2 regions of the Nitrincola nitratireducens genome follow, and region 2 is predicted to be linked to the other one. Evidence: riboswitches for the same ligand, from Rfam matches in the RefSeq annotation. Region 2 holds a riboswitch; the other holds the start of a gene.

Evidence for each region. Region 2 has a riboswitch for thiamine pyrophosphate ahead of D791_RS02480 (FAD-dependent oxidoreductase). Riboswitches for the same ligand answer to the same signal wherever they lie in the genome.
Region 1: another riboswitch for thiamine pyrophosphate. It lies ahead of D791_RS12740 (TonB-dependent receptor); the one in region 2 lies ahead of D791_RS02480 (FAD-dependent oxidoreductase).

The regions. Positions count from the first base shown of each region.
Region 1 covers NZ_AONB01000015.1:34,282-38,870, forward strand. Annotated here, with positions in the region: gene D791_RS19070 (GGDEF domain-containing protein) at 1-581, opposite strand, end outside; gene D791_RS12730 (DUF938 domain-containing protein) at 788-1,426, opposite strand; gene D791_RS12735 (DNA recombination protein RmuC) at 1,674-2,987, shown strand; gene D791_RS20410 (hypothetical protein) at 2,984-3,139, shown strand; TPP riboswitch at 3,271-3,373, shown strand; gene D791_RS12740 (TonB-dependent receptor) at 3,427-4,589, shown strand, end outside.
Region 2 covers NZ_AONB01000002.1:74-7,043, reverse strand. Annotated here, with positions in the region: gene D791_RS02515 (YicC/YloC family endoribonuclease) at 1-927, opposite strand, end outside; gene D791_RS22150 (hypothetical protein) at 1-40, shown strand, start outside; gene rph (ribonuclease PH) at 926-1,699, shown strand; partial or broken gene D791_RS02505 (exodeoxyribonuclease III) at 1,751-2,523, opposite strand; gene pyrE (orotate phosphoribosyltransferase) at 2,690-3,334, shown strand; gene D791_RS02495 (thiamine phosphate synthase) at 3,331-3,930, opposite strand; gene D791_RS02490 (thiazole synthase) at 3,927-4,688, opposite strand; gene thiS (sulfur carrier protein ThiS) at 4,690-4,887, opposite strand; gene D791_RS02480 (FAD-dependent oxidoreductase) at 4,930-5,847, opposite strand; TPP riboswitch at 5,940-6,041, opposite strand; gene D791_RS02475 (NYN domain-containing protein) at 6,294-6,767, opposite strand.

The DNA.
Region 1 (4,589 bases), on a different contig from region 2:
GGTAAGTCGATACGATGACCTATCCAAAGTGCAGATGGGGTTTGTGAAATCATCGAATCCAAGGGGAATTCACGACAGATCGCACTCTGATGCAAACGATGCAATCCTTCATAGAGATTCTGGGCGGCATTGCCAGCCAAAGAATGATGCTGCGGTGACTTGAGGTTACCGTGACTCCAAAAACCAAGTATATCCAACTCTTTCGCGCTCACGCGTTTGGCAACCACGCAGTTATCCCAGCCTAATAGAGGGCCTAAGACACTGGCCGTTGCATTATACGGCTCACCACCTTTTTGCAGTTCGGGTAAGAGTTTCAGTAATAGCGTCCGCTGTAGATGATGGCGATCACCCGAGTGGCCAAGAATCATTTGATGGCGTTTATCCCGCAGTCGTTGAAAACGGTGTGATTCAAGTTCTAGGTATTCAGAGTCTTGATTGATCGCCCAGTTTAAAACTTGCTTGCGATATGGGGATGGAAGGTCTCGAAAGCTAAGATTAGAGCCTTGCTCTTTGTCCTGCTTTAACAGTAAAACGGCTGCGTCAGCATTATCGAGTAAGCGGATCATTCTTTTTGCTTTCATTACCTATCCTTAATATCCATACAAACTATCTAATTGCAAGTTTAGCACTCTTGAGGTCTTTGTGTATGAGCTGTTGTTGATTTATCGTATTTTATACAACAGTCTGAGAAGACTGTGCCCACATTGTTGATCTTGTGGAGGGAGAATGTTGAGTACTTTTAGATTGGGTCGGCATGTTGACATCTGTGACTCTACTCTCCATGCAGTTAATCCTTGCGAATAAAAATGACCGATAGGTTGTTGGCGGGCATATCAATGCAGGTTTTCAGGTGTAATTGGTGGCATCGTGCCAGTTCGACGACTTCGTCTAAATGCCGAATTCCCCAGAGCGGATTGCGCTCGCGTAAGGAAGCATCAAACGCAAGATTGCTGGGCGCTGGTTCAACACCAGATTGCCAGTAGGGGCCATATAAGTAGACGACTCCTCCAACGGACAGATGTCGATTGGCTAAGCGCATTAATCCTTCCGTTGCCGTCCAAGGCGCAATGTGCACCATGTTGATGGCAATCAGCGTATTAAACGTCGCAAGGGGCGGGGGGGTGTCAGCCAATACATCAAAGAACGCCGCTGACAGCAGAGTCTTTGTTGTAGCGTCGGCTTGCCAGGCATTAATACTTTCAAGCGCAGCACTGTCTATATCCGTGGGTTGCCAGCATGTGACTTGAGCTAAGTTGTCAGACAAATACAGAGCATGCTCGCCTGTGCCAGAGGCGATCTCTAAAACAGATGCCGGGCTGGGCAAATGCGCGGCAAGTGCTTGGCGAATAGGCTCTCGATTGCGTAATGCAGCTGGTGCACTTAAGCGTTTGGCCAGATGGGGTTGCATGTAGGATGATTGGCTCACTGGGTTACCTTTGGCATAGTAAAGGAGATTACAATTAAAGAGAGTCAGTTATACGCTTGCTATATAAAGTACGGAATTTATAGGCAAGATGACAAGGTTTATTGTCAGTTTTCGCAATTATCCATGTAAAATTAGCTGGTTAGCTTGAATCTGCACTTTGTTGTCTTTTCGTCAGCCTTTAATTGATTAGGAAATACCATGCCCGTTGATATAAACAGCTTGATTCCTTTAGCTAACCGGGTTGATGATGCTAATAGTGGGTTACCTAGGGGCAAGTGTTAAGCTTTCGCGGCGCATTAGCCTGCTGGAAGCCTCATATGACGAAGCGCAAAGCCAGCTGCAACAGAAAGAAACGGCACTGCTTGAGTTGCAATACGTGCATAAACAGCTTAACGAGGAGGTGTCTGCGGCTAGAGCCAAACTTAGTGAGCTAAATACGCGCTTAGAACTGTCGTATGAAAAATACAAAGAGGCTGAAGTGAGCATACGCCGCCTCACAGATGCCTTAAATGATGAGCGCAGAATTCTGTCCGATCGCCATGATGCCTTGTTGTACGAGTATAACCAGCTCAACAATGAGCTCACCCAGATTAAAACAGAATTTAAAGCGCGAGAAGCCAGCCATGCTCGGGAAGTGGCCAGTTTTGAGAAGCAAAAGAACAGTTTGTCTGAACACTTTAAAGTCTTGTCCGAGGAAATATTGGAGGCTAAGGCCAAAGCCTTGCACGAAACAAACAGTCTAGGATTGAATGCCGTCCTCACGCCTTTCCAGCAGTCGATTGACACCTTCAAAACAGAGGTTCAACACATTCATCATCGCGAAACGTTGCAACAGGGAGAGCTCCGCAAAGAGCTGGCCTCGTTAAAAGAGCTGAATCATAAAATGACTGAAGAGGCTCATCAGCTCTCAACGGCTCTGCGAGGCCAAAAAAAGCTGCAAGGGAATTGGGGCGAGCTGGTGCTTGAAAATGTATTGGATCGATCCGGCCTGCAAATCGGTAAAGACTATAAGCGTGAAGTCAGCATCAATACCGAAGAAGGTCGGCAGCGTCCAGATGCCATTGTCTATTTGCCACATGATAAGCATTTGATCATTGATGCCAAGGTTTCACTGAATGCCTACACGCGCTATGTGAATGCAGAGGAGGAGTTGGAGCGTAAAGCCGCGCTTAAAGAGCATGTGCAGGCCATCGGAAGTCGAATTAAGGAGTTGGCGGATCGTGATTATTACCGTTTACCTGGCTTAAACTCACCTGAAATGGTGTTTATGTTTATTCCGATTGAATCGGCGTTTGTCGAAGCCTTGAAGGCCGATGAAACACTGTTTCAACAAGCCATCGAACGCAATGTACTGGTCGCCACGCCCACGACCTTGTTGACCAGTCTTAACATTGTGCGACAGTTATGGCGTTATGAAGATCAGAATAAGCATACGGCATTATTGGCAGACAAGGCAGAGCAAGTGTTTAAAAAACTGAATAGCTTTTTAAGCAGCTTCGAAAAAGTGAAAAAAGGATTGGATACGGCCGTGAGTGCTATGTCTCCGCCGAGGGGCAGTTGATCAGTGGGCGAGGCAATTTAGTGAAGCAGGTGGGGGAGTTTAAAAACCTTGCACCTGGCATCAAAGCGGAGTTGCCAGAGTATTTTACCGAAAAAGCGGAGCTGGAAATTGATTTTATCGCCGAGGTAAACGAGGAGCGCTCCGAGACCTAGTTTTTACTTCGCCGGATGATGCGACTGGTAAATATCATTGAAACACGAGAGGCGTCCGCACTTTCTGCTCATTTAGCTTAACCTAGCGCGCCTAAATCGCTATACTTGCGCGCTGCTGTATACAACAGCAATTAAATCCTAAGGGGTGGCATGTTTTAAATGCCTGAGATGCTAAGCGAACCCTTTGAACCTGATCCGGATGATGCCGGCGTAGGAATAGGACAACTCACAGAGTCATCTATAATCTCACGCGCGACCGGGTCTTCGATCACCAACGGAGACTGTATATGAGCCCTAAATTATCGGGTTTTGTGTTAACCTCACTTTTTATCAGCACCCCCTTTGCCATGGCGCAAACCTCATCCTCAAACGTTGTGTTGGATGAAATTCTGGTAACCTCAGGCTTTCGCCCTACGACACAACTTAAAACGCCAGCCAGTGTGACGGCCGTTTCCGAAGAGGCACTTGAAGCGCGCCAAGCCCAGCATTTGGAAGATGTCTTAGCTTTAACGCCCAACGTCAATTCGGCGAAAGGCAGTTCACGCGCACGCTTTTATCAAATGCGTGGGGTGGGTGAGCGCAGCCAATTTGTTGGACACGTCAATCCATCGGTCGGGGTCTTGTTAGATGGAATCGACATGAGCAGCATTGCAGCCTCTGCAACTCTGATGGATATTAAGCAAGTTGAAGTGTTAAGAGGCCCGCAAGGCACCTTGTACGGAAGTAATGCGCTTGCAGGCTTAATTAACCTGCAATCAAACGACCCGACGACTCAGCCGGAAGGCAGTCTTGAAGGCACGATTGGCAATTACAATACGCATTCCTTAACCGCCATCTACAGCACACCGCTAACAGATACCGCAGGATTACGCTTAGCCATTTCACAAAATAAAAGTGATGGCTTTATGCGCAATGACCACCTGAACCGTAAAAACACCAGTAACATTGATGAAACCTTCATCCGCGCCAAATTGAGATTTGCGATTACCGATGACTGGCTAATGGACTTGACGGGATTTTACGCCGATATTAACAACGGTTACGACGCCTTTAGTTTAGACAACACCCGCACAACGCTTTCGGATGAGCCGGGTCGGGATCGACAAATCAGCAAAGCCTTTGCGCTTAAATCGATTTGGACAGGCCACGATGTCTATCAACTTGAGACACGTCTGAGCCATTCGAACACGCGCAGTGATTATGGATACGATGAAGATTGGGCATTTAACGGTTTCCATCCTTGGGGTTACAGCTCCTACGATGAGTATGTGCGTGAATACAACACAACAACGGCAGAATTGCGTTTTGTGTCTTTGCCCGGTCAGGAAATTTTCAACGGCACCACGCAGTGGACCGCAGGCCTTCATGGTTTTCATCAAGACAGCGACCTAAAGCGCGATGTTTTTCGCAATGGTCTACCGCGAGCTGGTCGGACAATCACCAGTGATTT
Region 2 (6,970 bases):
TCGCATCTGCTCAATCAACACCTTCAAGTCCACCGCGTAGTGAGTCGTGAGTGTGGCAATCGATTTAGAGGCTAAAGTGTTCGCCTCACGGTTAAGCTCCTGCATTAAAAAATCCAAGCGCCGCCCACTGGCCTCCTCTACCCCCAACACTCGCTCAACCTCTTGCAAGTGGGTCTCTAATCGATCTAACTCTTCGGCAACATCCGCTTTTTGTGCCAAGATCACCATCTCTTGCTCCAAACGGCTTGGATCTAACTGTTCCTTAAAACTCTCCAGCCTCGTACCTAACTGCATGACTTGGGCGACGAGTAACTCAGGTAATATCTGTTTAACATTATCCAGTATCAAGCGAATATCATCTATACGACTCTGAATCAGCAGCGCTAATTGTGCCCCCTCTCTCGCCCTTGCACTTTCTAGCTCATCTACAGCAAGGTGAAAGGCAGCCAATGCAGCTTGGGACAAGGCTTCGATATTCAACGTTTGCGTTTGCAACGCACCCGGCCACTTCATCAACTCAAGAGGCGAGATAGGATGAGATGTTTCTAGCTGATCGTTCAGCTGTTTTGACAGCACAATTAACTGGCTGACCAATGCTTGGTTAAGCTCGAGTTGATCGGTGCCCTCTTCTGCCTGATAACGAAGCGCACACTCAATTTTTCCTCTCGCAAAACGGTTTTTTAGCACATCACGCAGTAATGGCTCCAGCGAGCGAAATACTTCAGGTAATTTAAAATGAAGTTCTAAATAACGACTATTAACAGAGCGCAGCTCCCAAGTCAGCTCACAGGATTGATGGATTTGGCTTTGGCGTGCAAAAGCTGTCATGCTGCGTGTCATAATCATCGCTTCTCGTTTAGAATAGGCAATCAATTCTAACAGTCCTGAGCGTCCAGCTCTATGCATACAACTGAAAGGAAACACCATGAGTTCTCCGCTGTCTGAGCAGCTAAAAAATCTGGGTCTGGATAAACTGCGTGCCGGTGGGCGTGCACCCGACCAGTTGCGCCCGATAAAAATCACTCGTAATTTCACACAGCATGCCGAAGGCTCTGTGTTGGTTGAGTTTGGAAATACCAAGGTGATCTGTACTGCCTCTGTAGACCGTGGTGTTCCTCGTTTTCTTCGTGGCTCAGGCTCCGGTTGGGTGACAGCAGAATACGGCATGTTGCCGCGTGCAACCAATACACGTAATGATCGCGAAGCCACTAAGGGTAAACAAAGTGGACGGACGCTTGAAATTCAACGACTGATTGGGCGCTCGTTGCGTGCCGCGGTAGATCTTAAAAAACTCGGTGAGAACACAATTTTAATTGATTGTGATGTCATTCAAGCCGATGGTGGAACCCGTACAGCCTCTATAACCGGAGCCTATGTAGCGCTGGTCGATGCGATTAATGTTTTACGCCGAGACAAAAATGGCGCGGTAAAAGGCAATCCGCTAAAACAAGCCATCGCTGCTATATCCGTTGGGATACACAAAGGCCAAGCCATTCTAGACTTGGACTATAACGAAGATTCTGATGCCGAAACCGACATGAATGTTGTTATGACAGACCAAGGAGGCTTCATTGAAGTTCAAGGTACAGCAGAAGGTGCCGCTTACTCGCAAGAACAGCTTAATGAAATGCTGGGGCTTGCCCAAAAAGGCATCAAAGAGTTGTTAGAGATACAAAAAACAGCGTTATCAAACACCTAAGAACAAGATACTGAGAGGGCACTGTTCGTGTCCTCTCTCATGTTTCTAAGTTTAAAATGTCAGGTCATAATCAATAATTAGAGGCGCATGTTCAGAGAAGCGCTGCTCTTTGTAAATAGACACAGACTTGACTGATTTACGCAAGTTCGGCGTGGTGATTTGATAATCTAACCGCGCACCTTCATTGAGCTTCCAGGCACGGTTATACTCCGGCCACCAAGTGTACTGCCGCTCCGCCTTATTCACCTGACGAAATGCATCTACAAAAGCCATTTCACCAAAAACTTCTTCAATCCAGACACGCTCTTCGGCCAAAAAGCCAGACACTCGTTGATTGACGTACCAATTACTCAAATCTATTGGTTTATGTGCAATATTGAACGTACCTGTAAAAATGAAATCACGACGCTTACGGAGTGTCTTTTTCAAGTGCCCCATAAATAAATCTAAATATTCCATTTTCGCCGCTTGCGCTTCATCACTTTTCAGACCAGATGGGATCGTCAACGATGATATGCTGAATTTGTCAAAATCCGCTTGGATAAAGCGCCCATTAAAATCACACTGTTCAAACCCAAGGCCAGTCATGATGGCTTTGGGCACATGTCGAGTGTAGATCGCGACTCCACTGAATCCATCCTCGAACGCATCAAAGAAATAGGCATGATAGCCTCAGGATGATAGCGTTCGTCATCCAGCTGATACTCTTTGGCTCGCAAACTTTGCAAACAGACAACGTCTGCATCTTGCTTAACCATCCAGTCAAAAAAGCCTTTTTCAGCTGCTTGTTCAATACCCTGTGTATTGAATGAAATCACGCGCATAGTAAGTTAGCCCCATTGAGCAAGTAGCCAGTTATACTTATTGACTATAGATTGTATCGGGAAGCGACCAAAAATGAAATTTATATCCAATCAATTAATGACGGATATGGGATCAGACAGGTATTATTGTTCACACACCATCAGACAAAACCAGTGAAATACTAAAATGCTTGACTATCAACGTGAGTTTATTGAGTTTGCTATTGAAAAAAATGTCCTCAGATTTGGCGAGTTCACGCTCAAGTCAGGACGTGTCAGCCCCTATTTCTTTAATGCAGGTTTATTCTGTACAGGGGAAGCACTGGCACGTTTGGGTAAATTTTACGCAGCGGCCTTGATTAATTCCGGAATAGAATATGACGTTCTATTAGGTCCTGCCTATAAAGGTATTCCATTAGCCGCGAGCACGGCCGTCGCGTTATACACTGATCATAATATTGACACACCTTATGTGTTCAATCGCAAAGAAGCGAAGGATCATGGCGAGGGCGGTAGCTTGGTTGGCGCGCCATTGATTGGCAGAGCCTTAATTATTGATGATGTTATCACGGCAGGCACAGCTATCCGTGAAGTCATGGAGATCATACAACAGGCCAATGCGGAACCTGCTGGTGTTCTGATTGCACTGAATCGTCAAGAAAAGGGAACGGGCGAACTCTCCGCTATCCAAGAAGTAGAATTGGATTTCAACATCCCTGTTGCCAGTATTATTACACTCAATCTGTTAATTGATTACTTGCAAGAGCGCGGCGACTTAACCAAGCAATTAGACGCCATCAAACGCTACAGAGACAGCTACGGTGTTGCCTAACAGTAGCAGCTTAGCCACTCACGAATGCGCTCGGACGGGTCAGGATGCAACGAAACATCACTCACGACGGCAATGATGTCAGCACCTGATGCTAAAACAGCGCTCGAGCGCTCCAACGTAATGCCACCTATGACACAAAGCGGAATCTGACCCAGCTGGGCTTTCCATTCAGAAATACGCCCTAGCCCCTGCGCAGACCAAGTCAACGACTTCGTTTGCGTAGGGTAAATAGGGCCTAGTGCTATGTAGTCAGGATTTAACAAGAGTGCACGCTCAAGTTCTTCTTGTGAGTGAGTGCTGATACCTAACGAAATCCCTGCTCTGCGTAACGCATTTACATCGGCTTGGATAAGGTCTTCTTGCCCTAAATGCACCCAATCAGCCCCCTCTTCTATGGCCAACTGCCAATGATCATTAATCACCAACATCATATTGGCCTCACGGGCAATGGCTAGGCTTTGACGAATGTTATCTCGTATCGTCTCATGCCCTCCTGACTTAATCCGAAGTTGTGCAAAACGAACACCTAATCGCGCAGCCAGCTCAACTCCTTCAACAGAATCGAGCAACGGATAGAAAATGGGGAGAGACATCATAACCAGGCCTTACCTATCACGGGGGTGGATGGAGATGCCATATCGCGCACTTCCATCGGTCCAGCCTGATAACCTAGGGCACCAGCCTGGATAGCTAGCGAAAATGCCTGCGCCATTTTGACAGGGTCTTGCGCTTTGGCAACAGCGGTATTCAGTAGAATAGCATCGAAACCTAGCTCCATTGCTCTAGCGGCATGAGAAGGAAGACCGATTCCGGCATCTACAACTAAAGGAATGTCAGGAAAGTAGTTTCGTAAGGTTTTTAGTGCATACTCGTTGTTCAGGCCTAAGCCCGAGCCAATAGGTGCTCCCCAGGGCATTAATACTCGGCAACCCACTTCAACCAATCGATCCGCTAAAACCAGATCATCCGTCATGTAAGGAAAAACTTGAAATCCATCCTCACTCAGAATCCGAGCGGCTTCAACCAATGCAAAGGGTTCTGGCTGTAATGTATCCGTATGACCGATAACTTCTAATTTAATCCAAGGTGTATCAAAGACTTCTCGTGCCATATACGCAGTTGTCACGGCCTCTTTCACTGAATAGCATCCTGCTGTATTAGGAAGTAAACGCAGGTTCATAGACTTAATTAGAGACCAAAAATCCTGTCCTGCGCCTTGCTCACGACGTAAAGACACTGTCGCAATTTCGGCACCAGATACTTTAAAAGCGTCTTTCAATATTGCAGGAGAAGGGTAAAGTGCCGTACCCAGCATCAAAGGATTTGTGATGTCGACATCGTAAAATCTAGCCATGTTAGCCACCTTGCATAGGGGAAACGACTTCTAGCCGATCTCCCTCTGTCAATTGTAATTGATGACGCTGAGAACGAGGTACAAACTCTCCATTCACGGCGGTTGCAATATGCTGATCTGAAACACCTAACAAAACCAAGCACTCTGCCAAATTTGAGGCGCTTACTTCTACGTTCTCACCATTAAATAGTACATTCATCCATCAACTCCGGTTGTTTATGAGTCAATAAGTAGTCTGCGGTCATCTCGCTAAAGCAGGAGCCAATAGATAGCCATGCCGATAAAGGCCATTAATAAATAGCCTGTTGCCTCTGCGTCGTATTCTCGGAAGGTTATCTGGGAAGGCTGGACGTACATCCACGCCAATTTCAAGAACCTCAGACTCGGCAAAGGCAGGATGAAGAGCGTAAGCAGCCGATAAAAGTTCTAACATCGAACGAGCAGTAATACGAGATCGATCTGAAGATTCAATCATCGTCGCACCCAGCATATACACCCCACTCCCTCGTGGTACGATATATAGAGGCATACGCGGATGAATAAAGCGAACTGGACGACTAATATTAAGTTCAGGATTCTTTAAGATTACCATTTCACCTTTAACACCGCGCAGATCAGCTAAAGCATCCCTCGCTGCTAACCCACGACAATCGATTGTGAGTATGTCACTTAAAGGCTCCTCTTGAGTACATACAACACCCTGAGATGCTAAAGTATCGACAAGACGTGCCAGCGCAACTCTGGGGTCGAGGTGAGCTTCAGAGTCGAAATAGAGCCCCTGACGTATATGACCGGCTAAGTCGGGTTCTAACTCAGCAATAGAAAGGTGATCCACCCAGCGATGCTGGCGAGTCATACTGGCAAAACGCAATAACTCATTTTTATCACGCTTGGACGATAAAACTAACGAGCCTTTATACTCAACAGCGCCCGTAAACTTCTGCCACCAAGATGCTGCACGTGTACCCAAGCGTATGACGGGCTCTTCGGCGCTTTCACCTTCGCAGAAGGGCGCTAGCATGCCACCTGCCCACCATGAACATGCATGCGGACCTGGCGGACGATACGTGTCATGTAAGCTGACTTCAACACCGCGAGAAGATAGCTCATTTGCAACGCATAGACCTGCAACCCCTGCACCTACTACTTGTACTCTCATCATTCCCCCTAGATAGGTCAATATGAGCGATATGCAAATATTAAAATTAGCGGATTAAACGTATGGGGAATAAGCATGGGGGAATGGCAAAGCACAAGAAGATCACCGTTCCCTTCGCCGGTATTACCCGTATCAGGTTCGATGGGTTAGTTTATAAAACTTCTCAGCCTTTCACGGCACCCCAACGGATGCATTGATGATATAGAGTGGCTAGCAGAGTGTAAAGAGAGGTGGAGAGAGACAATTAGTGTGCTGCTTCCTTGCAGCGGAGCCACGATCCTGTGAGATAGACAGAGGCCTGAATCCTTCAGGCAATCACAATCCCTTGCGCTCTGTCTTGATGAGATTATCAAGATAAAGACTTAGCCTGTATATAGGAGTTCTTCCTAAAGAGTCATCAATATAAAAAATACAAGGGTGGCAGTAGCAAAGAAGCTTCATATACTCTATTGCAGTAAAGAGTCATCTATAGAAACCCACTCGTCCGCACTTGCAATTAACGAATGGGCGGTGAGCCCAGGAACACTAAACAAATAACTATAAACCTGATATCGCTCCCTAAGGGTGTGCAATAATAAATCAAAATCACCGTCTCCAGACAATAAAATTACTCGGTCGACAGCCTCTGCACAAAGCAATGCGTCTATAGTAATACCGACATCCCAGTCACCTTTGGCAGAGCCATCACCACGTTGAATATAGGGCTTGAGCTTTACATCAAATCCGATATGTCTCAGGGCATCCTGAAACTTTTGCTGCTGTGAATCTCCACGATCTATCGCGTAGGCAGTAGCAAGCACTATGTCGCCAAGTTCACTCGCTGCCTGCCAAAAAGCACGATAATTAAACTGCCGTCCAAATACTTGACGTGTGGTGTAATAAATATTTTGAACATCGACAAAAATGGCTATTCGGGTCAAAACAGATTCTCTTGATATGAATTGGAGGATCGGGACTACCTGATGATAACCCTGAACTCATCATAGATACTATAACTGAATCAACGAGCTAACTATAAAAGCCCCATAGCAAGATTGTACGGCATGTAATTTATCAATCTAAAAGCGGCTTTAGATAGATGAATATATTTCGAATTGCAAAAATACTTAATATTTAAAGAGAA